4 regions of the Pseudomonas sp. Marseille-Q0931 genome follow, and region 2 is predicted to be linked to each of the others. Evidence: predicted binding sites of a transcription regulator. Region 2 holds the regulator's gene; each other region holds the start of a gene.
What was found. Region 2 encodes sigma-54, which starts transcription at its own class of promoters, with help from an activator protein. Its sites were predicted from a motif close to ANTGGCATNNANNTTGCTNT; they were not measured.
Positions count from the first base shown of each region.

Region 1: P3C50_RS01975 (flagellar basal body rod protein FlgF) is a predicted target of sigma-54. The motif match lies at 5,179-5,198, and genes of this name have one in related genera.
Region 3: glnK (P-II family nitrogen regulator) is a predicted target of sigma-54. The motif match lies at 5,242-5,261, and genes of this name have one in related genera.
Region 4: glnA (glutamate--ammonia ligase) is a predicted target of sigma-54. The motif match lies at 5,363-5,382, and genes of this name have one in related genera.

Region 1 is NZ_CALNWT010000001.1:389,974-397,871, reverse strand. Features, by position in the region: gene flgK (flagellar hook-associated protein FlgK) at 1-323, opposite strand, end outside; gene flgJ (flagellar assembly peptidoglycan hydrolase FlgJ) at 332-1,513, opposite strand; gene P3C50_RS01990 (flagellar basal body P-ring protein FlgI) at 1,521-2,600, opposite strand; gene flgH (flagellar basal body L-ring protein FlgH) at 2,842-3,531, opposite strand; gene flgG (flagellar basal-body rod protein FlgG) at 3,582-4,367, opposite strand; gene P3C50_RS01975 (flagellar basal body rod protein FlgF) at 4,401-5,141, opposite strand; gene flgE (flagellar hook protein FlgE) at 5,297-6,601, opposite strand; gene P3C50_RS01965 (flagellar hook assembly protein FlgD) at 6,626-7,315, opposite strand; gene flgC (flagellar basal body rod protein FlgC) at 7,326-7,769, opposite strand; gene flgB (flagellar basal body rod protein FlgB) at 7,781-7,898, opposite strand, start outside.
Region 2 is NZ_CALNWT010000012.1:5,128-13,025, reverse strand. Features, by position in the region: gene P3C50_RS18085 (ABC transporter ATP-binding protein) at 1-721, opposite strand, end outside; gene P3C50_RS18080 (KpsF/GutQ family sugar-phosphate isomerase) at 965-1,939, shown strand; gene P3C50_RS18075 (KdsC family phosphatase) at 1,939-2,460, shown strand; gene lptC (LPS export ABC transporter periplasmic protein LptC) at 2,469-3,035, shown strand; gene lptA (lipopolysaccharide transport periplasmic protein LptA) at 3,022-3,561, shown strand; gene lptB (LPS export ABC transporter ATP-binding protein) at 3,561-4,286, shown strand; gene P3C50_RS18055 (RNA polymerase factor sigma-54) at 4,462-5,955, shown strand; gene raiA (ribosome hibernation-promoting factor, HPF/YfiA family) at 6,055-6,363, shown strand; gene ptsN (PTS IIA-like nitrogen regulatory protein PtsN) at 6,376-6,840, shown strand; gene rapZ (RNase adapter RapZ) at 6,842-7,699, shown strand; gene P3C50_RS18035 (HPr family phosphocarrier protein) at 7,714-7,898, shown strand, end outside.
Region 3 is NZ_CALNWT010000002.1:542,255-550,152, reverse strand. Features, by position in the region: gene P3C50_RS08755 (NorM family multidrug efflux MATE transporter) at 1-7, opposite strand, end outside; gene P3C50_RS08750 (LysR substrate-binding domain-containing protein) at 147-1,064, shown strand; gene P3C50_RS08745 (methyl-accepting chemotaxis protein) at 1,230-3,203, shown strand; gene P3C50_RS08740 (YifB family Mg chelatase-like AAA ATPase) at 3,205-4,698, opposite strand; gene P3C50_RS08735 (accessory factor UbiK family protein) at 4,792-5,049, opposite strand; gene glnK (P-II family nitrogen regulator) at 5,459-5,797, shown strand; gene P3C50_RS08725 (ammonium transporter) at 6,133-7,386, shown strand; gene P3C50_RS08720 (secondary thiamine-phosphate synthase enzyme YjbQ) at 7,485-7,898, shown strand, end outside.
Region 4 is NZ_CALNWT010000016.1:132,129-140,026, forward strand. Features, by position in the region: gene gbcA (glycine-betaine demethylase subunit GbcA) at 125-1,417, shown strand; gene typA (translational GTPase TypA) at 1,723-3,543, opposite strand; gene thiI (tRNA uracil 4-sulfurtransferase ThiI) at 3,694-5,148, opposite strand; gene glnA (glutamate--ammonia ligase) at 5,478-6,884, shown strand; gene P3C50_RS21320 (DUF4124 domain-containing protein) at 7,158-7,724, shown strand; gene P3C50_RS21325 (DUF4124 domain-containing protein) at 7,727-7,898, shown strand, end outside.

The sequences.
Region 1 (7,898 bases), on a different contig from region 2:
GCGGTGATGCCGGTGGTGCTGTCGGCCAGCAGCGAGTTGACCTGGCTGATCTGGGTCAGGTAGGTCTGCGCATCGCTGTCCAGCGCGGTGGCCGTGCGCACCTGGGTGGTCAGGTAGCCGCTGTAGATACGCCGCACGTCGGTGATCGAGGCGCCACTGCCGAGGTAGGTCGCGCCCAGTTGCTGCGAGTTATTGGAAACCTGCATCGCCTGCTGGCGGGTATAGCCGGGAGTATCGGTATTGGTGATGTTGTTGCCGGTCACGGCCAGCGCGGTCTGGCTCACGCGCAGGCCGGAAACCCCGATTGCGAGAAGATCAGCCATGAGTCACCTCAGAGCGTCCGGGTGGAGGCGCCGTCGGCGCGGGCAATGGTCTGGTAGGTCGCGTCGATCTTGCGGGCGATCTGGCTGATCTTGCGGGCGTACTGCGGATCCGTGGCGTAGCCGGCCGACTGCAGCTTGTTGACGAACCGCTCGGAGTTGCCAGTGGCCGCCAGGGCCTCCTGGTAACGTGGGTTGCTCTGCAGGAAATCGACCAGGTCATGGAAGCTCTGGCGATAGGAGTCGTAGGCGCGGAAACTGGCCGCTTCACGTACCGTCTGCCCGTTGCGATATTCACGGGTGATCGCCCGCGCCGACTCCCCCTGCCACTGACCGTGGGTCTTGATGCCGAACAGGTTGTGGCTGCTGCCGCCATCGCCACGCCGCAGGATGGACTTGCCCCAGCCGGTTTCCAGGGCGGCCTGGGCCACCAGGTAACGCGGCTCGACACCAATGCGCTCGGCGGCCTCGCGGGCCAAGGGCAGCATGGTCTCGACAAACTCCTCCGCGGAGGCGAATGCCGGCGTGCCTTTGGCCAGCGGCGGCTGCTGACGTGCCGGCTGGACCGAGGTGTCCAGCGCTTCAGTGGGCTTGGCGGCCGTGGCCTTGGCCGGCAACCAGTCGCTCCCGCTGGGGGGTTGCGCCCCGGTAGTCGGGACAATGCCCGCCAACAGGCGATCTTCCAGGCGCGGCGGCAGGGACAGCCGGCGCTGGTTGAGCAATGCGGCCTGGGACACCGGAGTGGTAGCGCTGTCGGAGTGACGATCCAGGCGGTTGTGCTCGGCCGCGGCCGGCGCGGCAAGGCTGTTCTCAGGCTGCTCCACGCTATGGCCGAATGGGCTGCGGCGCGGCGCCTCACCGCGCAATCCGCTCATCTGCCGCACCAGCACATCGGACAAACCAATACCGCCGCCCTCACGGGAGAGGTGGATGGCCAATTGCTGGTCGTGCATTTCTTGATAATGGCGCGTGGTATCGCTGTCGAACAGGCTGTCCTTGGCGATCGACTCGTTGGACGAGCGCATGGATTTGAAAATCTGGTTGATGAACAGCGCTTCAAACTCTTGGGCAACCTTACGGATATTGCCTTCGCTGTCGCGCTGCTCTCCGGTTTTCATGCCGGCTAGGCGATTCAGGTCGGTATAGGCGGCAGAATCGCTGGTTTTGCGTGCGCCTGCTGACAATGTATTCATGGCTACCTCAAATCACTATCAGGTCGGCTTGCAAGGCGCCTGCTTGTTTGAGCGCCTCGAGGATGGCCATCAGGTCGGAAGGCGCGGCGCCCACCTGATTAACCGCGCGAACAATCTCATCAAGGGTGGTGCCAGGGCCGAATTTGAACATGGGCTTGGCCTCCTCATCGGCATTCACCCGCGAGCGCGGCACCACCGCGGTATCGCCACCGGCCAGGGCGTTGGGCTGACTGACGATAGGGTCTTCGGTAATGGTCACGGTCAGGCTGCCATGGGTCACCGCAGCCGGCTGCACCTTGACGTTCTGGCCGATAACGATGGTCCCGGTGCGCGAGTTGATGATGACCTTGGCCACGGCCTGGCCGGGATTGACTTCGATGTTTTCCAGAATCGACAGGTAATCGACCCGCTGGTTGGGATCGAGCGGCGCGCTGACGCGGATCGAGCCGCCGTCGATGGCCTGGGCCACGCCCGGGCCGAGCAGGTCGTTGATCTGGTCGACGATGTTCTTCGCCGTGGTGAAGTCCGGACGATTGAGGTTCAGCGTCAGGTAGTTGCCCTGGTCGAAACCGCTCGGCACCGGACGCTCCACCGTGGCGCCACCGGGGATACGCCCGGCGGACGGCACGTTGACGGTGATCCGCGAGCCATCGGCGCCGCCGGCATCAAAGCCGCCCACCACCAGGTTGCCCTGGGCAACGGCGTAGACGTTGCCATCGATACCCTTGAGCGGCGTCATCAGCAGGCTGCCGCCGCGCAAGCTCTTGGCGTTACCGATGGACGAAATGGTGATGTCGATGGTCTGCCCAGGCTTGGAGAATGGCGGCAGCTCAGCATGCACCGATACAGCGGCAATGTTTTTCAGTTGCACGTTGCCGCCGGCCGGCACCTTGATGCCGAACTGCGCCAACATGTTGTTGAAGGTCTGCACGGTAAAAGGCGTCTGCGTAGTTTGGTCGCCGCTGCCGTTGAGGCCGACCACCAGGCCGTAGCCGATCAACTGGTTGCTGCGCACCCCTTGAATGGACGCCAGATCCTTGAGCCGTTCGGCCTGGGCCTGCTGGCTGATCAGCAGGCAGGCGAGCATGATCGCCAGCAGCAGCCAGTCGTTGGCACCACGGCGGCGCTGGCCGCGATAGGCGCAGGCGAACTGCTGACGGCAGGAGGCCGACTGCGAATGCACAGGTGTCCGTTGTAGGAGCGAGCTCTGCTCGCGAACCCGCAATTCGGTAAAAGCTTCGCGAGCAGAGCTCGCTCCCACAGGCGATCTGGCGGGTTGCACCCGCCCTACGGCGACAGAGGTCATCCAGGTTTTCATGTTCATGTCCTCAGAACGGCCACAGCGGGCTGAGGAAGAATCGGCTCAGCCAACCTGGCTGGCTGGCGTCGGCGAAGGAACCGGTTCCCGAGTAGGTCAACCTGGCGTCGGCGACCCGAGTGGATGAAACGGTGTTGTCGCTGGCGATGTCGTCGGCCCTGATCAGCCCGGCAATCCGCACCATTTCATTGCCGGTATTGAGCGTCAGCCACTTCTCGCCACGCACCACCAGCACGCCGTTGGGCAGCACTTCGGCCACGGTCACGGTGACCGAGCCGGTGAGGCTGTTGCTCTGCGCCGCGCTGGCATCGCCGGCGCTGTCCCGCGAACCGTTGAACTGGGTTCCCAGATCCATCCGGTTTCGCGTCAGCGGGTTGGTGGCCGACACCCCTCCACCGAACAACGAGGTCAGCCCGATATTGGCGGAACTGTCCTTGCTGATGTCGGAGCGGGCCGCCTTGCTCGCCTGGGTGCGCTCCTCCAGGGTGATGGTGATGATGTCGCCGACGCGAAAAGCCTTTCGATCGTCATACAGATTGCTCTCGAAACCGGCCTGGTAGATCGCGCCACTGGTCGCGTTGGCCGGCAGCGGCGTACGCGGCAACACGGGTGCATAATAGGGATCGTCCGCCTTGGGCGCAGGCGCCACGCACCCCCCCAGCAGCAGACAAACCGACGTCAACACAATCAGACCTTTCATCGCACACCTCACATCCAACACTCTGCCCGCCCTAGCGATCCCGATCAGACTCAAAGCGTCTGCGTGATGAACTGCAACATGGAATCGGCCGTGGAAATGACCTTCGAGTTCATTTCGTAGGCGCGCTGTGTCGTGATCATGTTGACCATTTCCTCGACGACACTGACGTTGGAGTTTTCCAGGGTATTTTGCAAAACGGTGCCCAGGCCATTGAGGCCCGGCGTTCCCACTTGCGGAGCGCCACTGGAAGCGGTCTCCAGAAACAGGTTGTTGCCAATCGCCTGCAGGCCGGCCGGATTGATGAAATCGGCGGTCTGCAGGTTGCCGATGATCTGCACCGCGGCGCTGTTGGCGGTGGTCACGGACACCGTGCCATCCTCCCCGACGGTGAAGGTCTGGGTTTCGGCGGGCACGACGATGGCCGGCTCCAGGGCGAAGCCGTTCGACGTGACGATCTGGCCGTCGGAATCGAGGTGATACGTGCCGTCGCGCGAATAGCCGATGGTGCCATCGGGCAGCAGAATCTGGAAAAAACCGCGCCCGTTGATCGCCATGTCCAGTGGCTGGTCGGTGGTCTGCAGGCTGCCCGTGGTGAAGTTCTTCTGGGTACCGACGATCCGTACCCCCGTACCCAGTTGCAGGCCGGACGGCAGCTCGCTGTCCTGGGTCGATTGAGCGCCTGGCTGACGGCGGATCTGGTACAGCAGATCCTGGAACTCGGCCCGGTCGCGCTTGAAGCCGGTGGTCGAAACGTTGGCCAGGTTGTTGGATATCACCGACAGATTCATGTCCTGGGCGGACAAACCGGTCTTGCTGACCCAAAGCGCTGGAAGCATGTCTATCTCCTCGCCCTGCGCGGGCGCTACTCGTTAGCTGATCTGCATGACACGGGCCATGGACTCGGAGCCCTCCTTGGCCGTGTTCATCATCTTGACGTGCAGTTCGAATTGTCTGGACAGGGCGAGAATGGCCGTCATCTCTCCGACGGCGCTCACGTTGCTGCTCTCCAGGAAGCCAGAATGCAGGCGTACGTTGGCATCCGCTTCGAGCAACTGGCCGTCTCTCATATGGATGAGGCCGTCGCGCCCCTTGCGCATCTGCGCGGTATCGGGGTTGACCAGCTTGATGCGGTCGACCTCGGCCAGGACATTCGGCGCTTCGCCCAGGGCGCGAATGCTGATCGTGCCGTCCTGACCGATCTCGACTTTCTCCTCGGGCGGCACGGCGATGGGCCCGGCATTGCCCATGACCGGCAACCCATTGCCGGTGCGCAGCATGCCTAGGGCATCGATCGACAGGCTGGCGGTGCGTACATAAGCCTCGGAGCCATCCGGGGCCTGCACGGCAATCCAGCCATCACCCTCTATCGAAACATCCATATCCCGCCCGGTTTCCTGCAGTACGCCGGGCGTGAAATCCGTAGCGGGCCGCTCGGACATGGCGTAGACCCGCGCCGGATAGCTGTCACCGAAAACCGGCATGGCCCGCGCCTGTTCCAGATCGGCGCGAAACCCGCTGGTGGAAATGTTCGCCAGATTATTGGCATGCGCCTTTTGCGCATAGGTGTTCTGGCTCGCGCCCGACATGGCGACATAAAGCAATTTGTCCACTTCGACCTCCGCCGTGAAAACGACTCTCGGACAGATCAAAGCAAGGCACGTGCCAGGCTAATAATTTTAAGTAAGTTATTGTTTTTAAAAAACAAAAAAGCCCTCCATCACGGAAGGCCCTTTTGACGGCGGCAAGAATATGCCGCCCGCCGCCGTCAGCGGATGTTGATGATCGTCTGGGCGATCGCATTCTCCGTTTCGATGGTCTTGGCATTCGCCTGGTAGTTGCGCTGCGCGATGATCAGGTCGACCAGTTGCGCGGTCAGGTCGACGTTCGAATCCTCCAGCGCACCGGAGACGATCGAGCCCAGCGTACCGGAGCCCGGCGTACCTATCACCGGCTCGCCCGAGGCCAGCGACTGCTTCCAGGCCGTTCCGCCCACCGGCGTCAACCCCTGCATGTTGGCGAAGGTGGCCAGCGCCACCTGGCCAATCAAATTGGCCTGGCCATTGGTATAGGTGGCGAACAGTTGCCCGGTCTCGTCCACCGACAGCCCGGACAACTGACCGGTGGTATAGCCATCCTGCGACAGGCTGTTGACCGCGAAGCGGGTATTGGTCTGGGTCATGTTGCGTAGATCCAGAGTCACCCCCGATGTGCTCGCCGCGGCACCGTTGTCGCCCCAGGTGACCGGATCGGTGGTGGCGTCGGTGATGGTCGCCGGCACCCAGTCGGCCAGCGTGATGGTGCCATCGGCATTGACCGTGAAGTCGCTGGAGGCCGATGCCTGCAGCCTGCCGGAGGTGTCGAACGACAGCGACGCCTGATACGGATCGGTGCTGGCGGGATCACCGGGATTGCGCCCGTCGATCAGCACGTGCATGCTCCACTCGTTGCTCGCCTCCTTGACGAAGTACTGGGTCATGGTGTGCTCATTGCCCTGGGAGTCGTACAGGCTCACCGAGGTCGACCAGTTGAAGGAACCGGAGACCGTGGGGTCGAAGGCGATGGTGGGCACCGTCTCGGACGAGTTGAGCGCCACCCCCTGGGTAACGGTCGAGGTGGCATTCGGCGCCTGGTTGCTGGTGTCGACGGTCAGATTGGTCAGCACGCCATTGACCAGGTTGCCATCGGCGTCCACCCCGTAGCCCATCAGGTTGTTGCCCGAGTTGTCGATGACGTTGCCCTGATTGTCCACCTTGAACGCGCCGGAGCGGGTGTAGAGCTGGGTGCCGCCATCGTTGACGATGAAATAGCCACTGCCATTGACGGCCAGATCCAGGCTGTTGTCGGTGTAGCTGATGTTGCCCTGGGTGTGCTGCTGGGCGATATCCGCCGTAATCACCCCACTGCCGACCGCGTTGCTGCCGGTGCCGAACATGCTGCTGGCATAGAGGTCCGCGAACTCCGCACGCGAATACTTGAAGCCCGTCGTCCCGGTGTTGGCGATGTTGTTGCCCGTTACATCCAGGTGGGTGCTGGCCGCCTTCAACCCACTGAGCGCCGTATTGAACGTCATGTCTTATCTCCCGATGCCTGTTGATTACTGGCCGACGCTGATGACTTTGGATAGCGCGACATTTCCGGCACCCGCCAGGTTCAGCGTCATGTCGCCGCCCCCGATGCCGAGCGTCACGCTGTTGACCGTTGCCGGCAGATAGGTTTCCAGCGCGGTGGACGTGCCACCCAGCGACGCGGAGGCCGAGAATTTGTAGGTGCCCGCGGGCAGCAGTTGGCCGCTCTCATCGGTGCCGTCCCAGGTGAAGTCCACCAGGCCAGCGCTGCTTTGATTATCCAGCGGTATGCTTTTGACCAGGCTGCCCGCCTCGTCGTAAACCCTCACCGAGACGTTGTCGGCCGCCGTTGGAACCACCAGCGTGCCGGTCAGCCCCGAAACACCATCCACCTGGGTGCTGCTGGCGGAAACCATCACGCTGCGCCCCACCAGGGAAGAGGCTTGCAAAGCCTGCGACGATTGATAGCTGCCCAGCAGCGAGTCCATCGAAGCGGAGATATTGGTCAGACTTTCCAGGCTGCTGAACTGCGCAAGCTGAGCCACGAACTCGCTGTTGTCCTGCGGATCCAGCGGGTTCTGGTTGTTCAACTGGGTCACCAGCAGCATCAGAAAGTCATCCTTGCCCAGGCTGGAGTAGCTGGATTCGTTGGTGTTGCTGGTCGAGGTGCCGGAGTATGTCGACAGCACGCTGCTGGAAACAGTCTCTGTGGTGCTCATGGCTATGTCCTTACTGACCCAGGGTCAGAACCTTCTGCAGCATGGTCTTGGCGGTATTCATCATTTCCGCATTGGTTTGAAAGGCTCTACTGGCCGAAATCATGTCCGCCATTTCCTCGACCACATTGACGTTCGGATAGAACACGTACCCATCCGCATTCGCTGCCGGATGACTGGGCTCGTAGCGCATGTCGAGATTGCTCTGATCCTCGACGATGCCGAGCACCTGCACCCCACTCCCCGCCTCGTCCTGCTCGGCGAACAGCGAACCACTACCACTGTTCTGCGACTGCTGGAACACGGTGGCGAACACCGGATGACGGGCACGGTAGGTCTGCTCGATACTCGAAGAGACAGACTCCGCGTTGGCGATATTGCTGGCCACGGTATTGAGGCGAGTGCTCTGCGCGCTCATGCCGGTTCCGGCGATGCTGAAAACACTGGCAAGGGACATGGTCGCGCTCCTTATTCGCCGCGCAGGGCGGCGGTGAGACCTTTGAACTTGCTATTGAGGAAGGTGAAACTGGCCTGGAAATGCACGGCATTCTCGGCATAGTTGGACTGCTCGATCTGCAGATCCACG
Region 2 (7,898 bases):
GAATACGCGGATTATCCGACTCCATCAGCTCGGCCGGCGTGCCCTGCCCCAATACCTGCGCATCGCCGACAACGTAAATGTAATCCGCGATGCTGGCGGTTTCCGCGAGATCGTGAGAGACCACCACGCTGGTGATCCCCAGCGCATCGTTGAGCAGGCGAATCAGACGCACCAGCACGCCCATGGCGATAGGGTCCTGGCCGACGAACGGCTCGTCATACAGCAGAATTTGCGGATCGAGAGCGATAGCGCGGGCCAGCGCCACACGACGCTTCATGCCGCCGGACAGCTCGTCCGGCATCAGCTCCAGCGCGCCGCGCAGGCCAACGGCCTGCAGTTTCATCAGGACGATGTCGCGAATCATCTCTTCCGGAAGCTTGGTGTGCACCCGTAGCGGGAACGCCACGTTCTCGAACACGTCGAGATCGGTGAACAGCGCGCCGCTCTGAAACAGCACGCCCATCTGCTTGCGCATGTCGAACAGCTCGTCCCGCGACAGCTTCGGCAGGCTCACGCCGTCGACGCGGACATCGCCTGCGGAGGGGCGCAGCTCGGCGGCGATCAGACGCAACAAGGTAGTCTTGCCGCAGCCGGAGGGGCCCATGATGCCGGTGACCTTACCGCGCGGAATGCGGATGTCGACCTTTTCGAAAATCGACCGCGCGCCGCGCTGAAAGCTGACGCCCTGCAACTCGATCGCGTACTCGTGCTCGGCGCTCATCTGAACTCCTCGAAAACCAGGCCTTCCTTGCAGACGCCGCCTCCCGATGCCAGGACACGCGCCGGCCAGAGGGGGCCAAAATGGCCGCGAACTATAGCATTTGCCGGACATGCCGCCCAATAGCGCCACAATACGGCGTTCAGACTTGCGACAGCTTCGACAATGGCTGCTTAAAGCAGAGGTGAGCGCAGAAAGCTTTTCCCGTTATAATCCCCGTCTTTTTTCGCCCGACAGCTCAGCCCAATGAACCAGACCCGCGACCTGATCGACTCCGCGCAGCGCACCATTCGCCTCGAACTCGAAGCGGTGCAGGAGCTGCTGCCCCGTATCGATGCCGATTTCATCAGGGCCTGCGAGCTCATTCTGAACTGCAAGGGACGCGTGGTCGTAGTCGGTATGGGCAAGTCCGGGCACATCGGCAACAAGATCGCCGCGACCCTGGCCAGCACCGGCACCACGGCGTTCTTCGTCCATCCGGCCGAAGCCAGCCACGGCGACATGGGCATGATCACCAAGGACGACATCGTCCTGGCCCTGTCCAACTCGGGCTCGACCGCCGAGATCGTCACCCTGCTGCCGCTGATCAAGCGCCTCGGCATCCGCCTGATCAGCATGACCGGCAACCCCGACTCGCCGCTGGCCAAAGCCGCCGAGGTCAATCTCGATGCCCGCGTATCGCAGGAAGCCTGCCCGCTGAACCTGGCGCCAACCTCCTCGACCACCGCCAGCCTGGTACTGGGCGATGCCCTGGCCATCGCCCTGCTGGAAGCGCGCGGTTTCACCGCCGAAGACTTCGCCTTCTCCCATCCGGGTGGAGCCCTCGGCCGTCGCCTGTTGCTCAAGGTGGAAAACGTCATGCACAAGGGCGATGCGCTGCCCTGCGTGCGCCGTGGCACCAGCCTGCGCGACGCGCTGCTGGAAATGACCCAGAAAGGCCTGGGCATGACCGTGGTACTGGAAGAAGACGGCCGCCTGGCCGGCATCTTCACCGATGGCGATCTGCGCCGCACCCTGGACAAGGGCATCGACGTACGCCAGGCGTCGATCGACGAGGTCATGACCCCGCACGGCAAGACCGCCCGCGCCGAGATGCTCGCCGCCGAAGCCCTGAAGATCATGGAAGACCACAAGATCAACGCGCTGGTGGTGGTCGACGACCAGGACAAGCCGGTCGGCGCCCTCAACATGCACGACCTGCTGCGCGCCGGAGTAATGTGATGAACGACCTGCTGCAACGCGCCCGCGCCGTCAAACTGGCGATCTTCGACGTCGATGGCGTGCTCACCGACGGCCGCCTGTACTTTCTCGAAGACGGCAGCGAGTTCAAGACCTTCAATACGCTCGACGGTCACGGCATCAAGATGCTGATCAATTCGGGCGTGCGCACCGCCATCATCAGCGGCCGCAAGACCCCGGTAGTGGAGCGCCGCGCCAACAACCTCGGCATCCAGCACCTGTTCCAGGGCCGCGAGGACAAACTCGTGGTGCTCGACGGCCTGCTCGCCGAACTCGGCCTAAGCTATGAAGAAGTTGCCTATCTGGGCGACGACCTGCCGGACCTTCCGGTGATTCGCCGTGTCGGATTGGGCATGGCCGTGGCCAGCGCCGACAGTTTCGTGCGCCAGCATGCCCATGGCGTGACCCAGGCGCGTGGCGGTGACGGTGCGGCGCGGGAATTCTGCGAACTGATCATGCGTGCCCAGGGCACACTGGAAGCGGCCCAGGCCGCCTATCTATAGAGAACAGCATGCCGCGTAAACTTCTCAATACTCTGATCTTCGCGCTGATCGCAGTGGTGGTGGCCGCTCTCGGCTACTGGAACCTCGCGCCGGACAGCGCCCGCGTAGCCCAGCAGAACGGCGATGACAATGTCATCGACTTCTATGTGGTCGGCGCACGCACCGTGCAGTTCCAGGATGACGGCAAACTGCACTACCGCATGACCGCGGACAAGCTCGAACACGTCAAGAGTACCGACATCACCCTGATCGACACGCCCAAGCTGGACCTCTACCGCGGCACCGAATTGCCCTGGAAAGTGACCAGCCAGCGTGCCGAAGTCTCGCCCGGCGGCGTCGAGGTGGAACTGATCGACGACGTGCGCATCGCCCGCACCGATGCAAAGGACCGTCCAACCATCATCACCAGTAGCCGCATGACCGTTATTCCCGACAAGGAATATGCGCAGACCGAGCAAGCAGTTAGAATCGTCGCGGCCAACGGGGTGACCACGGCACAAGGAATGAAAGCGTACTTGAATGACGGCAGGATGCTCCTGCAGTCCAACGTAAGAGGCCAGCATGAGGTTCGTTAATACCCTCCCCCTGATTCTCAGCCTCAGCGCCGCATTGGGAAGCGCGGCTGCCTGGGCACTGCCATCGGATCGCGACCAGCCGATCCGCATCCAGGCCGACAGCGCCGAACTGGATGACAAGCAGGGCGTCGCGGTTTATCGCGGCGACGTGATCATCACCCAGGGCACCCTGAAGATCACCGGCGACACCGTGACCATCACGCAGACCGCCAGTGGCGATATCGACGTCTTCACCTCGGTGGGCAACCTGGCCTATTACGAGCAGAAGCCAGCCGTGGACAAGGACATCGTCAAGGCCTACGGCAAGACCATCCAGTACTTCGCCAGCAACGAGCGTATCGTACTGATCGACCAGGCCAAGGTGATTCAGGAAGGCAATACCTTCGAAGGCGAGAAGATCGTCTATGACACCCGCCGCCAGATCGTCAATGCCGGTCGCGCCACGGGCGGCAACGTCAGCACGCCACGCCCGCGCATCGACATGGTCATCCAGCCGAAGAACAAACCCGCGGATCAGCAACAGTAATGGCCATTCTCAAAGCCCAACACCTGGCGAAAAGCTACAAGAGCCGCCAGGTCGTGCGTGACGTCAGCCTGAGCATCGAAAGCGGTCAGATCGTCGGCCTGCTCGGCCCCAATGGCGCCGGCAAGACCACCTGCTTCTACATGATCGTTGGCCTGGTGCGCGCCGATCAGGGCCGCGTGCTGATCGACGACCACGACGTCAGCCACCAGCCCATGCACGGCCGCGCGCGCGCCGGCATCGGCTACCTGCCGCAGGAAGCCTCGATCTTCCGCAAACTGTCTGTGGCCGACAACATCATGGCTATTCTGGAAACGCGCAAGGACCTGGACCGCGCCGGGCGGCAGGCGGAACTGGACAGCCTGCTGCAGGAGTTCCATATCCACCACATCGCCGACAGCCTCGGCATGAGCCTGTCCGGTGGCGAGCGACGCCGCGTGGAGATCGCCCGCGCCCTGGCGACCAATCCCAAGTTCATCCTGCTCGACGAACCCTTCGCCGGTGTCGACCCGATTTCGGTGGGCGACATCAAGCAGATCATCCATCACCTCAAGACCAAGGGCATCGGCATCCTGATCACCGATCACAACGTGCGCGAGACCCTGGATATCTGCGAAACCGCTTACATCGTCAATGATGGGCAACTGATCGCCGAAGGTGACGCCGAGACCATCCTCGCCAACCAGACGGTGAAGGAAGTTTATCTGGGCCACGAGTTCCGCCTGTAGCAGGCTGCGTGAAAATACTGCGCCTTCACACTGCCTGTAGATCGCCGCTATTTCGCTACAGAAATATTGCAACCCCTAGGCAAGAACGAGAAATTCAGGCATATAATTTGCTTCCTGGCGGCGCTTCGGCGCCCTGATGTGGAAGGCGTAACTCGCCAGTAAATTAAGGTCTGCAATGAAACCATCGCTAGTCCTCAAGATGGGCCAGCAGCTGACGATGACCCCGCAGCTGCAACAGGCTATCCGCCTCCTCCAACTGTCGACCCTGGACCTGCAACAGGAAATCCAGGAGGCGCTGGAATCCAATCCCATGCTCGAGCGCCAGGAAGATGGCGACGACTTCGACAACAGCGACCCGATGGCTGATGGCGCCGAAAGCGCCGCTCCCGCCCCGAGCAAGGAAGAGAGCTACCAGGAGACCACTCCGACGGTGGATAACCTGGAGGATGGCGAATGGGGCGACCGCATCCCCAACGAGTTGCCAGTCGATACCGCCTGGGAAGACATCTACCAGACCAGCGCCAGCAGCCTGCCCAGCAACGATGATGACGAGTGGGACTTCACCACCCGCACTTCCACCGGCGAGAGCCTGCAGAGCCATCTGCTCTGGCAACTGAACCTGGCCCCCATGTCGGACAAGGACCGGCTGATCGCCGCCACCCTGATCGACTGTATCAACAACGATGGTTATCTCGAGGAAACCCTCGAGGAAGTGACCGAATCCTTCGACCCAGAGCTGGATATCGAGCTGGACGAAGTGGAAGTGGTGCTGCACCGCATCCAGCAGTTCGAACCGGCCGGTATCGGTGCCCGCGACCTGCGCGAATGCCTGCTGCTGCAATTGCGCCAGCTGCCTGCCAATACGAGCTGGCTGAACGAGACCCAGCGCGTCGTCAGCGATTATCTCGAGTTGCTCGGCAGCCGCGATTACGCCCAGCTGATGCGCCGCACCAAGCTCAAGGAAGACGAACTGCGCCAGGTCATCGACCTGATCCAGCGCCTGAATCCGCGCCCGGGGTCGCAGATCGAATCCAGCGAGCCGGAGTACGTCGTTCCGGACGTGATCGTGCGCAAGCACAACGACCGCTGGCTGGTGGAGCTGAACCAGGAAGCCATGCCGCGCCTGCGGGTCAACCCGCAGTATGCCGGCTTCGTCAAACGCGCCGACTCCAGCGCCGACAACACCTTCATGCGCAACCAGCTGCAGGAAGCGCGCTGGTTCATCAAGAGCCTGCAGAGCCGCAACGAGACGCTGATGAAGGTGGCCACGCAGATCGTCGAGCACCAACGCGGCTTTCTCGATTACGGCGACGAGGCGATGAAGCCTCTGGTGCTGCACGACATCGCCGAAGCGGTCGGCATGCACGAGTCGACCATTTCGCGCGTGACCACGCAGAAATTCATGCACACCCCGCGCGGCATTTACGAGCTGAAATATTTCTTCTCCAGCCACGTCAGCACCTCCGAAGGCGGCGAATGCTCGTCCACCGCGATCCGCGCGATCATCAAGAAACTGGTTGCGGCAGAAAACGCGAAAAAGCCGTTGAGTGACAGCAAGATCGCTGGTTTACTGGAGGCACAAGGCATCCAAGTCGCCCGTCGGACGGTCGCCAAGTATCGCGAGTCCCTCGGTATCGCGCCCTCCAGTGAGCGCAAGCGACTGATGTAGGCCAGATCGACTGAAGGCCCAGGGTCTTCAGGCCAGAGTGTTCCGGCGGCGGGTCGAACCAGACCCGTCTCTTACACAAGGCAACAAGGAGAAAGCGGTATGCAAGTCAACATCAGTGGACATCAGCTGGATGTGACCGACGCCCTGCGTGACTATATCGGCGAGAAACTGGGCCGACTGGAACGCCACTTCGACAAGATCACCAACGTTCAGGTGACCATGGAGGTCGAGAAACTCAAGCAGAAGATCGAAGCCACCCTGCATGTCGCCGGCGGCGAAGTCGTCGCCAATGCCGAACATCAGGACATGTACGCTGCCATCGACCTGTTGGCCGACAAACTCGACCGTCAACTCATCAAGCACAAGGAAAAGCAGCTCGAGCGTCTGCAAGGCGCCACGGCCCGCTAACATTCCCCATCCATGATCCGACTTGAAAACATCCTGACCCCCGGCCGTTCCCTGGTGAACGTGCCGGGCGGCAGTAAGAAACGCGTGCTCGAACAGATCGCCAACCTGGTTGCCCGCGACCTGCCCGACCTGGATGCCCAGGACATCTTCGAAAGCCTTATCGCCCGCGAGAAGCTCGGTTCCACCGGCTTCGGCAACGGCATTGCCATTCCCCACTGCCGCCTGGCCGGCTGCAGTGCACCGATCAGCGCCGTGTTGCACCTCGACACCGCGGTCGACTTCGACGCCATCGACGGCGTGCCGGTCGATCTGCTGTTCGTCCTGCTGGTGCCGGAAGCGGCAACCGACGCGCACCTCGAACTGCTGCGCCAGATCGCCAGCATGCTCGATCGCCAGGAAGTACGCGAACGTCTGCGCCAGGCCAACAGCGGCGAAGATCTCTATCAGGTCGTGGTGGACATTCAGAACGGTCAATGACATGCGCCTGATCATCGTCAGCGGTCGCTCCGGCTCGGGCAAGAGCACCGCCCTCGATGTACTTGAGGACAACGGTTTCTATTGCATCGACAACCTGCCGGCCGGCCTGCTGCCCGACCTCGCCGAGCGCTTCCTGCCACACAGCGATATGCTGCTGCCGCAGGTGGCCGTTTCCATCGATGCACGCAACCTGCTGAGCCAGCTCAAGCGCTTCCCGGAGCTGCTCGAAGAAGTACGCCAGCGCAACATCCGCTGCGACGTGCTCTACCTCGACGCCGAAGACGAGACGCTGCTCAAACGCTTCTCGGAAACCCGCAGACGCCACCCGCTGACCAACGACAACCGCTCGCTGGCCGAGGCCATCGCCTACGAAAGTCAGCTGCTGGCACCGATCACCGATCGCGCCGATCTGAAGATCGATACCACGAGGCTGAACCTCTATCAGCTGCGCGATACGCTCAAGCTGCGCCTGCTCGGCCAGACGCAGACCGGCACCGCCTTTCTCGTCGAGTCCTTCGGTTTCAAGCGTGGCATGCCGGTCGACGCCGATCTGGTGTTCGATGCACGCTGCCTGCCCAACCCTTACTGGAAGCCTGAGCTGCGCGACTATTCCGGCCTGGATCAACCAGTGGTCGACTACCTGGCGGCGCAACCGGAGGTCGAGGAGATGTATCAGGACATTCTCGCCTACCTGGAAAAATGGCTGCCGCGCTTCGCCGCCAGCAACCGCGCGTACGTCACCATCGCCATTGGTTGCACCGGTGGTCACCACCGCTCGGTGTATCTGGCCAACCGCCTGAGCCAGGCACTCAAAGACTCGCTGAAGAACGTCCAGGTGCGCCACCGCGACCTCAGCTAAGGAGCCATGCCGCGATGCCCGCACGTGAAATCACCATCATCAACAAGCTCGGCCTGCACGCCCGCGCCGCGGCGAAGTTCGTCGGCGTGGCGAGCACCTACCCCTGCCAGGTGCGAATCGGCCGTAGCGCCGAAAGCCTGGTGGACGGCAAGAGCATCATGGCAGTGATGATGCTGGCTGCGGGCAAGGGCACCTGTGT
Region 3 (7,898 bases), on a different contig from region 2:
TCTTCATGATGAGTAAAACTTCGGCAGGGTAAGCATCCCCGGGCTGTCGGGGGACGAGCAATGGCAGCTATTCTCTGGTTTGCAGCGACCATTCACAAAAGGAAAATAGCCATGCCAGGTATGACAAAAACTCATGGAATTGGACTGTGACCCGTCGCTTGCCGCCGCTGTACGCCCTGCGGGCCTTCGAGGCCGCTGCGCGCCATTCGTCCTTCACCCGCGCCGCCGAGGAACTGGCCATCACCCAAAGTGCGGTGAGCCGGCATATCCGCACGCTGGAGGATTACTTTGCCTGCCGCCTGTTCGAGCGCCGCGGCCGCAGCCTGCAACTGACCGATCCGGGCCGGGCCTTGCTGCCGGGGCTGAGCGATGGCTTCGATGCACTGGAGCGGGCCAGCGCCGCCCTGCGCGCCGACGATCAGGTGCTGCGCCTGAAGGCACCGTCGACCCTGACCATGCGCTGGCTGCTGGCGCGCCTGTCGCACTTTCGCCTGAGCAATGCGGACAGCGAAGTGCAACTGACCAGCGCCTGGATGGATGTGGACAAGGTCGACTTCCGCCACGAGCCCTTCGACTGCGCGGTGCTGCTTTCCGATGGCCAGTTTCCGGAAGATTGGGAAAGCGTGCTGCTGTTCGAGGAATGGCTGATCCCGGTCTGCGCAGCAGCCGATATCGCAGCCGGCCCCTGGTCTCTGGCACGTTTGCGGGCCGCCGAGCAACTGCACCCGACGCCGGACCGCCGCGACTGGCGGCGCTGGTTGCAGGCCACCGGCCTGGGGGAGCAGGTGCCACTGAAGACCGGCCAGCTGTTCGACATGCTCGAACTGGGCATCGTCGCCGCCGCCCGCGGATACGGCGTGTCCATCGGCGATCTGCTGATGGTGGCCGAGGACGTCAACGCCGGCCGGCTCGGTCTGCCCTGGCGCACCGCCGTCAGCAGCGGTGAGGGCTACTATCTGGTGTGGCCGCGCGGGCATCGTGCCGCCAGTCGTATCAACCGATTGTCGGATTACCTGCAGGATGAAGTCGCGCGGATGTGCCTGCCTGAGGTGTCAAGAGCTTGATTTTTTTCGGGTTTCACCGAGCGGTCGGTCACAGGTTGCAACCAGTGCCATCATTTTGAAATTGACCTAGAGATTTTGTCGGGTATCCTGCCGCGCCTCCTACTAAAGTCGTAGGACAACCCCCACAATTTCGCCGCCAGTTTAAGGGTGGCTCGAGGCTCTCCCATGCAATCGCCCCGGTCACGTATTGCCTTGCAACTGGCCACCGCGCTGGCCGTCGTGCTGGTCCTGCTTATCAGCGCCAGCACGCTGTTCGCCCTGCGTTCGCTGAACAACGCCAACCTTGTTACCCGCGAAGAACACCTGGCCAGCGAGGCGCGCTTGCTGGCCGACCAGCTGGACACCTTCCACAGCAGCCTGCGCGACAGTACCCAGCGCCTGGCGGGTCTGTTCGAGCGCCGTTTCTCCAGCGGCCTGAATGTCAGCAGCCAGCGCGTTGCGGTGGCGGGCGTGCAGGCGCCGGTGCTGTCCCTGGGTTCGGCGGCGTTGAACAACGACTTCACCCAGGTGGACGAGTTTCATGACCTGACTGCAGGCGTGGCGACCGTCTTCGTACGTGACGGCGACGATTTCATCCGTATCAGCACCTCTGTAACCAAGCCGGACGGCAGCCGCGCCATCGGTACCGTGCTGGACCGCAACGGCCCGGCCTACCCGAAGGTGGTCAGCGGCGACAGTTATGTGGGGCGCGCGTTTCTCTTCGGCCGTTTCTACATGACTCAGTACACCCCGGTGCGCGATGCCAGTGGCCGGGTTTTCGCGGTGCTGTTCGTCGGCTTCGACTACACCGACGCGCAGAACGCTCAGTTCGACAACCTCAAGCGCTTCCGCATCGGTGAAACCGGCTCCCTGGCTCTGCTCGACGATCAGGGATCCTGGCTGGTGCCGCCGGCCGGTGCTCGTCAGCCGGAGCAGGTCGCCGGCAAGCTGGCCAATGTGCTCGACGAGCCGGGCCGCGGCACCTTCTGGAGCGACGGTGTCGAGGAGTTCTTCAGCGTGGCCATGCCGTTCAGCGGCGGCCCCTGGCAGGTAGTGGCGAGCATGCCGCGCACGGAAATCCAGGCGGTGACCTGGCGCGTCGGCAGCCAACTGGCGGTCGGCAGCGCCATCACCCTGCTGTTGGCGGTGATCGCCGTGGTCTGGCTGCTGCGGCGCAAACTGCGCCCGCTGGGTGATCTGGTGCAGCAGGCGCAGGCGCTCGGCGCCGGCCATCTCGGCGCGCGCATGGCGCAGTCCAGCAACGATGAGATAGGCGAGCTGGCGGGCAGCTTCAACCGCATGGGCGAAGCGCTGGCGAGCATGGTGGCGGGCATTCGCAGCGCTGCCCAGGATGTCAGCGCCCGTTCGCAGGCCATGTCGACGCTGTCGCGTGATGCCTATCAGGGTATCGATCAGCAGTCCGGCGAGATCACCAGCATGGCCGGCGCGGTGGAGGAATTCAGCGCCACCTCACAGAACATCGCCGACAACATGCGCAGCACCGAGCGCCTGGCCAGCGACAACGCCCAGCAGACCCGCATCGGGCGCACTTCGATGGATCAGGCCTCCGAAGCGCTGGTGCAGATCGCCGAAGCCCTGGAGCAGACCTCGAGCGCAATCAACGGCCTCGGCCAGCGCTCCCAGGAAATCGGCGGCATCGTCAGCGTGATCACCTCGATTGCCGATCAGACCAACCTGCTGGCGCTCAACGCCGCCATCGAAGCCGCGCGTGCCGGTGAGCAGGGCCGCGGTTTCGCTGTGGTCGCCGACGAGGTACGTAACCTCGCCGGGCGTACTCGCGAGGCGACCAACGAGATTTCGACGATGATCGGCAGCATCCAGAGCGAGACCAGCAGCGCCATCGCCACCATGGAGCAGGGGCGCCAGCTGATGCAGGACGGCCTGGAGCGCAACGCCAAGGTGGCGGCTGCACTGGCGCAGATCAGCGAGCAGAGCGAGGCGGCGGGCGAGCAGTTCGCTGCGATCACCACCGCCACCAGCGAGCAGAGCAGCACTGCGACCGTGCTCAGCGCCAACCTGCAGAGCATCGCCCAGGCCAATGGCGAGCAGCGCGAAGTGGTGGCCAACCTGGCCGACACCGCCCTCGAGCTGGATCGCCTTGCCGCTCAGTTGCGCCAGGAAGTCGAGCGCTTTCGCTGATTCAGCCCGCGGCGGGGCGATACTGCAGCGCCTCGGCCAGATGCTCGCGGCTGATCGCCTGCTGCTCCGCCAGGTCGGCCAGTGTCCGCGCGACCTTGAGCACGCGGTGCGCGGCTCGTAGGGAAAGGCCCAGGCGTTCGCAGGCGTTTTCCAGCCACTGGCGATCGATATCGCTCAGGGCGCAGTGCTGGCGCAGGCCGGGCAGGTCGAGAAAGGCGTTGGCCACACCCTGGCGGCGCAACTGCCGCTCACGTGCCCGCGCCACCTTGGCTGCCGCCTGCGCAGTGCTCTCGCCATCCTGCGGCGGGGCATTCAAGGCTGTCGTTTCGCGGGCAACCGTCAGGTGCAGGTCTATACGGTCCAGCAGCGGCCCGGACAGCTTGGCGCGGTAGCGCTGGATCTGCTCTGGCGTACAGCGGCAGCGGTTGCTCGGGTCGCCGAGGTAACCGCACGGGCAGGGATTCATTGCCGCGACCAGCTGGAAACGCGCCGGGAAGCGCACCTTGTCACGCGCCCGGGCAATGACGATATGGCCACTTTCCAGCGGCTCGCGCAGCACCTCCAGTACCTTCCTGTCGAATTCCGGCAGCTCGTCCAAGAACAGCACGCCCTGGTGCGCCAGGGTGATTTCGCCGGGCTGTGGGCGGCTGCCGCCGCCGACCAGTGCCGGCCCGGAAGCGCTGTGGTGCGGGGTGCGAAAGGGCCTCTGCGGCCAGTGCTGCAGCGGCGTATGACTGGCCACCGAGTGGATTGCCGCGACCTGCAGCGCTTCGCGTTCGTCGAGCGGCGGCAGCAGGCCGGGAAGGCGGCTGGCCAGCAGCGTCTTGCCGGTGCCGGGCGGACCGCTGAGCAGCAGGTTATGCGAGCCCGCAGCGGCCACCAGCAGGGCGCGTTTGGCGGCCAGCTGACCCTGAACTTCGGCCAGGTCCGGGTAAGGCAGGCTCTGTCTGAGCAATCCCTGTGCAGCATAGGGTTCGAGTGGTGCGCTGCCGTTGAGGTGCGCAGCGATCTGCAGCAGATGCTCGACGGCGATCACCTTGAGCCCGGAGGCGAGGCTGGCCTCCTCGGCATTGGCCTGTGGCACCAACAGGGTGCGTCCGGCTTCACGCGCAGCCAGTGCGGCCGGCAGAACGCCCTGCACCGGACGTACAGCGCCGGATAGCGCCAGCTCACCCAGGCATTCGTATTCATCGAGCGACTGAGCCGGCACCTGACCGCTGGCGGCAAGAACGCCCAAGGCGATGGCGAGATCGAAACGGCCGCCGTCTTTCGGCAGGTCGGCCGGCGCCAGATTCAGGGTGATGCGCTTGCTAGGGAATTCGAAGGCGGCATTGAGGATGGCGCTGCGCACGCGGTCCTTGCTTTCCTTGACCGCGGTCTCGGGCAGGCCCACCAGCGTCAGCGAGGGCAGGCCGTTGGCCAGGTGCGCCTCGACGGTGACGGCCGGTGCTTCGACGCCGACCTGGGCGCGGCTGTGGACGATGGCCAGGGACATGATCTCTCCTTGATCAAGTAGGGTGCAGCGCCTGTAGGAACGGCTTCAGCCATGAAGCCTGTTCGCGGCTGAAGCCGCTCCTACAACATAACCTTAGTCTGCGGCGGTGAGCTTGGCTTCCAGTTCGGCGACCTTGGCTTCCAGCGCTTCCAGGCGGGCGCGGGTACGGGCCAATACCACCATCTGGCTGTCGAACTCTTCGCGGCTGACCAGCTCCAGCTTGCTGAAACCGCTTTGCAGCAGGGCTTTGAACTGGGCTTCCAGTTCGGCGCGCGGCAGCGGGCTGTCGCCGCTGAACAGGCGCGAGGCGTGGCTACTGAGGGTGTCGAGCAGGGCTTTCGGCGGCAGCATGATCAGGTTCCGTAAACAGACGGTCGGCAGTGTAGCACGCGACCTGAGGCGGGACGCCCCAGGCCAGGTTGCACGATTTTTGAGCATGACCCGAGGCGCTGCTGCACCAATCTTGTGCGGTTAGGGTGTGGGAATCGCCACGCGATATCGCGGGGCATGGGTAAGAGCTTGATAGGCAGTGCTTTTCCGGGAGATGGCAAGCTTTCTGCTTAGACCTCAACGACGCATGCACCGATGCAGTACCGGTGCGGCAGGCGAAGCGGGGAAGTGTTTCGTCGAGGGCGGTTGGTGGGTATCGACCAGGCCAGGCTGGAACGGTCGGTGCATTACAAAAGCCAGACACTGCGCTTAGACTTGAGCCGGGTTCGTAATTCCTGGGGCAAGTCCACCTTACACGGGAGAAAGTTTCATGAAGCTAGTCACTGCCATCATCAAGCCGTTCAAGCTCGACGACGTGCGCGAGTCGCTGTCGGAGATCGGCGTGCAGGGCATTACCGTCACCGAGGTCAAGGGCTTCGGCCGCCAGAAAGGCCATACCGAGCTGTATCGCGGTGCCGAGTACGTGGTCGACTTCCTGCCCAAGGTGAAGATCGACGTGGCCATCGCTGACGACCAGCTGGACCGCGTGATCGAGGCCATCACCAAGGCTGCCAACACCGGCAAGATCGGCGACGGCAAGATTTTCGTAGTCAACCTGGAACAGGCAATTCGTATCCGTACCGGCGAAACCGATACCGACGCGATCTAAGCAGCCTCCGAACCCCACGCCCCAGGAGTAAACCCCATGACTCTGCGAACTTTCGCAGGGCTAGGAGCCCTTTTGCCCTCGAATTCTGGCCATGCGCTGTATTCGAGGGCGAATGCCGGAGCTGGCGAGTCCTTCGCCGCTCTGCTGTGCCAGACCCTCTTCAGGTCTAGCGCTCGGCCTAGTGATGGGAATGCCTGGTCGCCTTACGGCGCAGGGGTTCCGGTGATCCAGAGCGAGCGTGGCAACGACCTGTAAAGCATGCGGAACGCGCCCAGAGCCAACCTGGACGTTTCAACCGAACAGCGCACAACGAAAGCGCCGGCAAGAGGTGAAAAATGGATAACACAGCATTGACTGCATTGCAGTACGGCTTCGATACGTTCTACTTTCTGATCTGTGGTGCCCTGGTGATGTGGATGGCAGCGGGCTTCGCCATGCTCGAATCCGGCCTGGTGCGCGCCAAGAACACCACCGAGATCCTGACCAAGAACATCGCCCTGTATGCCATCGCCAGCGTGATGTACCTGGTGATCGGCTACCACATCATGTACTCCAGCCCCGAGGGCGGCATCCTGCCGAGCCTGGGCTTCCTGATCGGCGACGAGAACAGCGTCGATGCGGTGCTCGCTGGCGGTGACGATGCGCCCTATTACTCGGCGCGCTCGGACTTCTTCTTCCAGATCGTCTTCGCTGCGACCTGCATGTCGGTGGTTTCCGGTGCGGTAGCCGAGCGCATGAAGCTGTGGGCCTTCCTCGCTTTCGCCGTGGTCATGACCGGCTTCATCTACCCGGTTCAGGGCTTCTGGAAATGGGGCTCGGGCTTCCTCAACGAAGCCGGTTTCCTCGACTTCGCCGGTTCCGGCGTGGTGCACATGGCGGGTGCTGCCGCTGCTCTGGCTGGCGTACTGCTGCTGGGCGCGCGCAAGGGTAAGTACGGCGCCAATGGCCAGGTCAACGCCATTCCGGGCGCCAACCTGCCACTGGCAACGCTCGGTACCTTCATCCTGTGGATGGGCTGGTTCGGCTTCAACGGTGGCTCGCAACTGAAGATGAGCACCATCGAGGATGCCAACGCCGTCGCCCAGGTGTTCGTCAATACCAACATGGCTGCCGCCGGTGGTCTGATCGCCGCGCTGGTTACCGCGCGTATCCTGTTCGGCAAGGCTGACCTGACCATGGCGCTCAACGGCGCGCTGGCCGGCCTGGTCGCCATCACTGCCGAACCGCTGACCCCGAGCGCCCTGCAGGCGACCCTGATCGGTGGCGTGGGCGGTGTGCTGGTGGTCTTCGCGATCCTCGGCCTGGACAAGATCAAGATCGACGACCCGGTCGGCGCCATCTCCGTGCACGGCGTGGTCGGTATCTGGGGCCTGTTGGCCGTGTGCCTGACCAATGGCGATGCCTCGCTGGGCGCCCAGCTGCTGGGTATCGTCTGCATCTTCGCCTGGGTGTTCATCGCCAGCCTGATCGTCTGGAGCATCATCAAGGCGGTGATCGGTCTACGCGTCAGCGAAGAAGAGGAATACGAGGGTGTGGATATCGCCGAGTGCGGTATGGAAGCCTACCCGGAGTTCACCGGCAAGAAGTAAGCTTCGCCGGAATGACAAGGGCGCCTTTTGGCGCCCTTTGTTTTTTCTGACAGCACGCTAGAATGCGCGCGCTGGAGCCATCGAGAGTGAGAAACGGCATGTGGCAGCAACGCATCATCAGCTTGCGTCCGCGTGAGCGAGGTTTTCATCTGGTGACCGAAGAGGTGCTGGCGAAATTGCCGGAACTGGCGCAGATGCGCGTCGGTCTGTTGCATCTGTGGCTGCAGCACACCTCGGCATCGTTGACGGTGAACGAGAACGCCGACCCCGCGGTGCGCCGCGATTTCGAGCGTTTCTTCAACCGCCTGGTGCCGCAGGGTGAAGCGGGATACGAACATGATTACGAAGGGCCGGACGATTTGCCGGCGCACTTCAAGGGCAGTTTGCTGGGCTTTCAGCTACAGCTGCCGATACAGCAGGGACGGCTGGCGCTGGGGACCTGGCAGGGTATCTATCTGGGCGAGCACCGCGATCATGGCGGCGCTCGGCAAGTGGTGGCGACCCTGCACGGC
Region 4 (7,898 bases), on a different contig from region 2:
CACTCCGCCTCACCAAGCATGCGCGCCCGTTGCAGGCGGCAGCGATTGATCGACACCTTGCGGCACATACCGTATCAGCCACTTTTTTCGGCAGGCGCGCCGCGCCCGCCACCGAGGAGCCAACATGGACTGCACCCAAAACCTGAGCCTGGGCGACCCACTGGAGCCCGTCCGCAAGGCCACCGCCCAGATGCTGCACGAGCGCGACCACACTTTCTCGCTGCCGCAGCCCTTCTATAACGACGAGCGCCTGTTCCAGGTCGACATGCAGGAGATCTTCCACAAGGAATGGCTGATCGCCGGCATGACCTGCGAGATCCCTGCCAAGGGCAACTTCCTCACCGTGCAGATCGGCGACAACCCGATCCTGGTCATCCGCGGCGCCGAAGGTCAGATCCACGCCTTTCACAATGTCTGCCGTCACCGCGGCTCGCGTCTGTGCGTCTCCGACAAGGGCAAGGTCGCCAAGCTGGTGTGCCCGTACCACCAGTGGACCTACGAGCTGGACGGCCGCCTGCTGTTCGCCGGCACCGAAATGGGCGCCGACTTCGATCTCAAGGACTACAGCCTCAAACCCGTGCAGTGCAAGACCGCTGGCGGCTTCATCTTCATCAGCCTGGCGGAAAATCCGCCGGCCATCGACGAATTCCTTGCGACCCTGGCTCACTACATGGAGCCTTACGACATGGAGAACACCAAGGTCGCGGTCCAGAGCAGCATGCGTGAACAGGCCAACTGGAAGCTGGTGCTGGAGAACAACCGCGAGTGCTACCACTGCAACGGTTCGCACCCGGAACTGCTCAACACCCTCCTGGAATGGGACGACGTCACCGACCCGCGCGCCAGCCAGGCGTTCAAGGACCAGGTTGCCGAGTGCACCACCCGCTGGGACAGGGACAACATTCCCTACGCTCACGCCAGCTTCGGCCTGCGTAACCGCATCGTGCGCATGCCGCTGCTCAAGGGCACCGTATCCATGACCATGGACGGCAAGCAGGGCAGCAAGAAGCTGATGGGCCGCATCACCGATCCGGATCTGGGCTCGATGCGCATCCTGCACCTGCCGCACTCGTGGAACCACTGCATGGGCGATCACCTGATCAACTTCACCGTGTGGCCGATCAGTGCCCAGGAATCGATCGTCGTCACCAAGTGGCTGGTGCACAAGGATGCGGTCGAGGGCGTCGACTACGACGTGGCGCGCCTGCGCGAAGTCTGGGATGCCACCAACGATCAGGACCGCCGTCTGGGCGAAGAAAACCAGCGCGGCATCAACTCCACCGCCTACCAGCCTGGCCCGTACTCCAAGACCTACGAGTTCGGCGTGATCAACTTCCTCGACTGGTACAGCGAACGCATGCTCAACAACCTCGACGACACCCCAGCGCAGAACCTGCGCCAGGTAGCAGGCGAGTGATGACGATCAGCCTGTTGGTGCTGATTGGGCTGACGGCCTACGGCTTATTGGCCTGCCGACCGAACCCAGGCTGAATCGATACGAGAAACCCCAGCTCCGCAAGGAGGCCGGGGTTTTCTTTTGCCGCCCAGCTCCGCTCAGGCGGCATTGAGCCGAAAATTCTCGGGAGCAATGTCTGACGCCGACGCGCGACACCCGAGAGCTCCACGCAAGGTATGACAGACCATGAAAAAAAGCCCCGCCAGATCGCTCTGGCGGGGCTTTGCTTTTACCTGCAGCTTGAAGCTTGCCGCTTGCGGCCGCTCTTAGACCTTGGCGCGCTCGAAGCGCTTGCGGTCGTTCTCGTTCAGGTACTTCTTGCGCAGACGGATCGACTTCGGCGTCACTTCCACTAGCTCGTCATCGGCGATGAATTCCAGCGCCTGTTCGAGGGTGAACTTGATCGGCGGAACAAGGGCGATGACTTCGTCCTTGCCGGAAGCGCGCATGTTGTCGAGCTTCTTGCCCTTGGTGGGGTTGATCACCAGGTCGTTGTCACGGCTGTTGATACCGGCCAGCTGACCTTCGTAGATCTCCTGGCCCGGCTCGAGGAACAGCTTGCCGCGCGCTTGCAGGGTTTCCAGCGAGTAGGTCAGCGCGGTGCCGGTGGCCATGGAGACCAGTACGCCGTTCTGGCGGTTGCTCACTTCGCCGGCCTTGATCGCGCCGTAGTGGCTGAAGGTCGAGGTCAGGATGCCGCTGCCCGAGGTCAGGGTCAGGAAGTTGTTACGGAAGCCGATCAGGCCGCGCGCCGGGATGGTGTACTCCAGGCGGATACGACCCTTGCCATCAGGAACCATGTTGGTCAGATCGCCCTTGCGCAGGCCCATCTGCTCCATCACCGAACCCTGGTGCTGTTCTTCGATGTCGATGGTGACGTTCTCGTACGGTTCCTGCTTCTCGCCGGCCTCGTTCTCGATGATCACCACTTCCGGACGGCCTACGGCCAGTTCGAAGCCTTCGCGGCGCATGGTTTCGATCAGTACCGACAGGTGCAGCTCACCACGACCGGAGACCTTGAACTTCTCCGGGGTCTCGCCCGGCTCGACGCGCAGGGCGACGTTGTGCAGCAGTTCCTTCTCCAGACGATCCTTGATGTTGCGGCTGGTGACGAACTTGCCTTCCTTGCCGGCGAACGGCGAGTCGTTGACCTGGAAGGTCATGCTAACGGTCGGTTGGTCGACGGTCAGCGGCGGCAGCGCTTCGACGTTGTTCTGGTCGCACAGGGTGTCTGAGATGAACAGCTCATCCATGCCCGATACGCAGACGATGTCGCCAGCCTGGGCTTCCTGAACTTCGACGCGCTGCAGGCCGGAGTGGCCCATGATCTTGAGGATACGGCCGTTGCGGCGCTTGCCGTCGGCACCGATGGCGGTTACCGGGCTGTTGGCCTTGACGGTGCCGCGGGCGATGCGGCCGATACCGATGACGCCGAGGAAGCTGTTGTAGTCCAGCTGCGAAATCTGCATCTGGAACGGGCCGTTGACGTCGACAACCGGAGCCGGGACGTGGTCGACGATGGCCTGGAACAGCGCGTCCATGTTGTCGTCCATCTTCTCGTGGTCCATGCCGGCGATGCCGTTCAGGGCCGAGGCGTAGACGATCGGGAAGTCCAGCTGCTCGTCGGTGGCGCCGAGGTTGTCGAACAGGTCGAAGATCTGGTCGATGACCCAGTCAGGACGCGCGCCCGGACGGTCGATCTTGTTGACCACGACGATCGGACGCAGGCCGGCCTTGAACGCCTTCTGGGTCACGAAACGGGTTTGCGGCATCGGGCCGTCCTGGGCGTCGACCACCAGCAGTACGGAGTCGACCATCGACATTACGCGCTCTACTTCACCACCGAAGTCGGCGTGCCCGGGGGTGTCGACGATGTTGATGTTGTAGTCGCCCCACTTCAGCGCAGTGTTCTTGGCCAGAATGGTGATGCCGCGCTCTTTTTCCTGGTCATTGGAGTCCATGACGCGCTCGTTTTCCGCTTCTTTGCGGTCGAGGGTGCCAGACAGACGCAGCAGTTTGTCGACGAGGGTGGTCTTGCCATGGTCGACGTGGGCGATGATGGCGATGTTGCGCAGATTTTCGATCACTGTGTGTATCTCGATCAGAGGATTCGGTGTGTCGCCCAGCCTGGACGACGAATATGAAGAAAATTGTTTCAGCGAACCAAGTAGGGCATCGCTTAAAGCGCTAGGTCGGGAGGGCGATGGCGGATACTCCCGCCATTAAGCCCCGGCGTCCTATGCCGGACGATAAACGCGCACATTGGCGTGTCCCTCGCTCAGCAGGTGATGGGCATGCAGGCGGCTCATGACGCCCTTGTCGCAATACAGCAGGTACTGGCGGTTCTCATCCAGTTCCTTGAATTTGTTGTTCAGCGCATAGAACGGCAGCGCCTGCACTTCGATGCCCGGCACGTCCAGCGGCTCGTCTTCGGCGGCATCGGGGTGGCGGATATCGATGACGATCTGCCCGGCCAGCGCTTCACGCACTTCCTCGACTTGCACGTCCTTGCCCAGTTCGTCGATCACGCGGTCGATGGGCAATTGGGTGGCGCGCTCCAGGGCACGCTCGAGGATGGCCATGTCGAACTGCGCCTCCTCCTTCTCCACGCGATAACCACGGGCCTTGGTGGTCGGGTTGACCGAGATCACGCCGCAGTACTCGGGCATGTTCTTGGCGAACTCGGCGGTGCCGATTTGCGTGGCGGTGTCGATGATGTCCTGCTTGTGGCTGGCGATCAGCGGGCGCATGACAAGCATGTCGGTGGCCGAATCGATTACTGCCAGGTTGGTCAGGGTCTGGCTCGAGACCTGGCTGATCGCCTCGCCAGTCACCAGCGCCTCAATCTGCAACTTTTCGGCAACACGGGTGGCAGCGCGCAGCATCATGCGCTTGAGGATCACGCCCATCTGGCTGTTGTCGACCTTGCCGAGAATCTCGCCGACCACTTCCTCGAACGGCACGCTGACGAACAGCACGCGCTGCGAGCGGCCGAACTTCTGCCAGATGTAGTGCGCCACTTCCATCACGCCCAGTTCATGGGCACGACCACCTAGATTGAAGAAGCAGAAGTGGCTGACCAGACCGCGGCGCATCATCTGGTAGGCCGCGACGGTGGAGTCGAAGCCGCCGCTCATCAGCACCAGAGTCTGCTCCAGCGAACCCAGCGGGTAGCCGCCGAGGCCTTCGTGACGGTTGTGCACCACGAACAGGCGCTGGTCGCGAATCTCCATGCGCACTTCGACTTCCGGCTTCTTCAGATCGATGCCGGCCGCACCGCATTCCTGGCGCAGACGCGAACCGACATGGCGCTCGACGTCGATGGAGCTGAACGCGTGCTTGCCGCCACGCTTGCAGCGCACGGCGAAGATCTTGCCCGGCAGTTGGTCGGCATAGTGGCGCTTGCAGTGCTCGGTGATCTCGTCCAGATTGCCCAGCGGATATTCGTTGACTTCGAGGAACAGGCCGATACCCGGCGTGTTGCGCAGGCGTTCGGTCATCTCGGCCAGGAGCTTGGCGTCGTCCAGGTCGGTCTCGACCTCCAGGTTGTCCCACACACCGGTGACCCGCAGATCGGGGTCAAGATCGCGCAGCACGGCGCGGATGTTCTTCCCCAACTGGCGGATGAACTGCTTGCGCACCGGGCGACTCTTGATGGTGATTTCAGGGAAAACTTTGACGATCAGCTTCATGAATAGGCCGCCCACTTCGGGGACGAAAAAACAGGGGCGCGGATTATAGCGGAAATTGTTCAAGCTTTGACCAAAAATACTGCAGCACCAAGATGGCGCACCAAAATAGGTCTTTTGCATAAATTGCAGCCCTTAAATGGTGCAAAACTCAAAGCGAAATCGCTGCGCAGGCGGCGCAGCGCCTGAGTTTCGCGGCCTCTGCCCAATAAAGGGCACTGGCATGCAATTTGCTCCCTTGTGAGGCAGGTTGCCCTGAAGGACTATCCCGCCGGGCTTCACCGCACATATCGGGGCTCCACTAAGCGAGCCTTTTCCATCTGGAGGACAACATGTCTAAGGCTGTTCAACTGATCAAAGAACATGACGTGAAGTGGGTAGACCTGCGCTTCACCGACACCAAGGGCAAGCAGCACCACGTGACCATGCCGGCCCGTGACGCCCTGGACGAAGACTTCTTCGAGCACGGCAAGATGTTCGATGGCTCGTCCATCCATGGCTGGAAAGGCATCGAAGCCTCCGACATGATCCTGATGCCGGTCGACGAAACCTCCGTGCTAGACCCGTTCACCGAAGAGCCGACCCTGATCATCGTTTGCGACATCATCGAGCCGAGCACCATGCAGGGCTACGATCGTGACCCGCGCTCCATCGCCAAGCGTGCCGAAGAGTTCCTGAAAACCACCGGCATCGGTGACACCGTATTCGTCGGCCCGGAGCCCGAGTTCTTCATCTTCGACGAAGTGAAGTTCAAGTCCGACATCTCCGGCTCCATGTTCAAGATCTACTCCGAGCAAGGCTCCTGGATGACCGATCAGGACGTGGAAGGCGGCAACAAGGGCCACCGTCCGGCCGTCAAGGGCGGTTACTTCCCTGTTCCGCCGTGCGACCACGACCACGAAATCCGTACTGCCATGTGTAATGCCATGGAAGAAATGGGCCTGGTCGTCGAAGTGCACCACCACGAAGTGGCCACTGCCGGTCAGAACGAAATCGGCGTGAAGTTCAACACCCTGGTCGCCAAGGCTGACGAAGTTCAGACCCTCAAGTACTGCGTGCACAACGTGGCCGACGCCTATGGCAAGACCGCTACCTTCATGCCGAAGCCGCTGTACGGCGACAACGGTTCGGGCATGCACGTGCACATGTCGATCTCCAAGGACGGCAAGAACACCTTCGCAGGCGAAGGCTATGCCGGTCTATCCGAGACCGCGCTGTACTTCATCGGCGGCATCATCAAGCACGGTAAGGCCCTGAACGGCTTCACCAACCCGTCGACCAACTCCTACAAGCGTCTGGTTCCGGGCTTCGAAGCTCCGGTCATGCTGGCCTACTCGGCTCGCAACCGCAGCGCCTCGATCCGTATTCCGTACGTTTCCAGCCCGAAAGCCCGCCGTATCGAAGCGCGCTTCCCGGACCCGGCTGCCAACCCGTACCTGTGCTTCGCTGCACTGCTGATGGCCGGTCTGGACGGTATCCAGAACAAGATCCACCCGGGCGATGCCGCCGACAAGAACCTGTACGATCTGCCGCCGGAAGAAGGCAAGCTGATCCCGCAGGTCTGCGGCAGCCTGAAAGAAGCCCTGGAAGAGCTGGACAAGGGCCGCGCGTTCCTGACCAAGGGCGGCGTGTTCTCCGACGACTTCATCGATGCCTACATCGAGCTGAAATCGGAAGAAGAAATCAAGGTACGCACCTTCGTGCACCCGCTGGAATACGACCTGTACTACAGCGTCTAAGCCAGTCTGCGCCGCCTCGTGCGGCGCTTTCGAAAGCCCCGCCCGGCTCTGCCTGGCGGGGCTTTTTTATGGGCACGCAGCAACACCATGCCCTGTAGGAGCGAGCTCTGCTCGCGAAGCTCTCCAGGTCGCCAGGTTCGCGAGCAGAGCTCGCTCCTACGGCAGATCCGAGTCCACTTTTTGTAGCCAAACATCACAGCCAAGGCGCCCTGCGCTTGCCAGGAACCGATTGCAGTGCAAGGCTTAGCGCATCACCCGAGGAGGGATCGGCCCATGCGCCCATTACTCGCCTGCCTGTTGCTTACCCTGGCCCTGCCGGTCAGTGCGCAGATTTACAAATACACCGATGCCAACGGCAACACGGTCTTCACCAATCAGCCGCCGGATGGCACGGCCGCCGAGAGCGTCGAACTGCCGCCGACCAACACGGTGGAGATGCAGACGCCCAGCCTGCCAGCGCCCGAAGACGACGCCCCGACGCAGAGCGAAGCGCCCTACGCCGAGCTGAGCCTGACTGGCATTCCGGATGATGAGGCCATGCGCGCCAACAACGGTACCTTCATCGTCGGCGTGAACATTCAGCCGCGCCTGCAACCCGGTCACCGCCTGCGCCTGATCCTCGATGGCGAACCCTATGGTCAGGCCAGCAACGTGCCGAGCCTGCAATTGACCAACCTGGACCGCGGCGAGCACGCACTGGCCGTGGCCGTGATGGATGGCGAGCGCATCGTCCAGCAGAGCGCCACCGAAACCTTTACCGTGCAGCGCATCAGCCTGAACAGTCCGGCGCGCCAGACACCACCACCGCCTCCCCGTCCAACACCGAAGCCTGTCAATTGACCATACGATTTCCGCTCATCCTGCTTGCGCTCGTCGCGCCGTTCGCGTTTGGCCAGGTCTACACCTACATCGACGCCGAAGGTAACCGCGTATTCACCGACAAGCCGCGCAGCAGCAATGCCGAGCGTGTGATGCTCGCGCCCTCCAACAGCGTGGAGTTGAGCCAGCCCACGC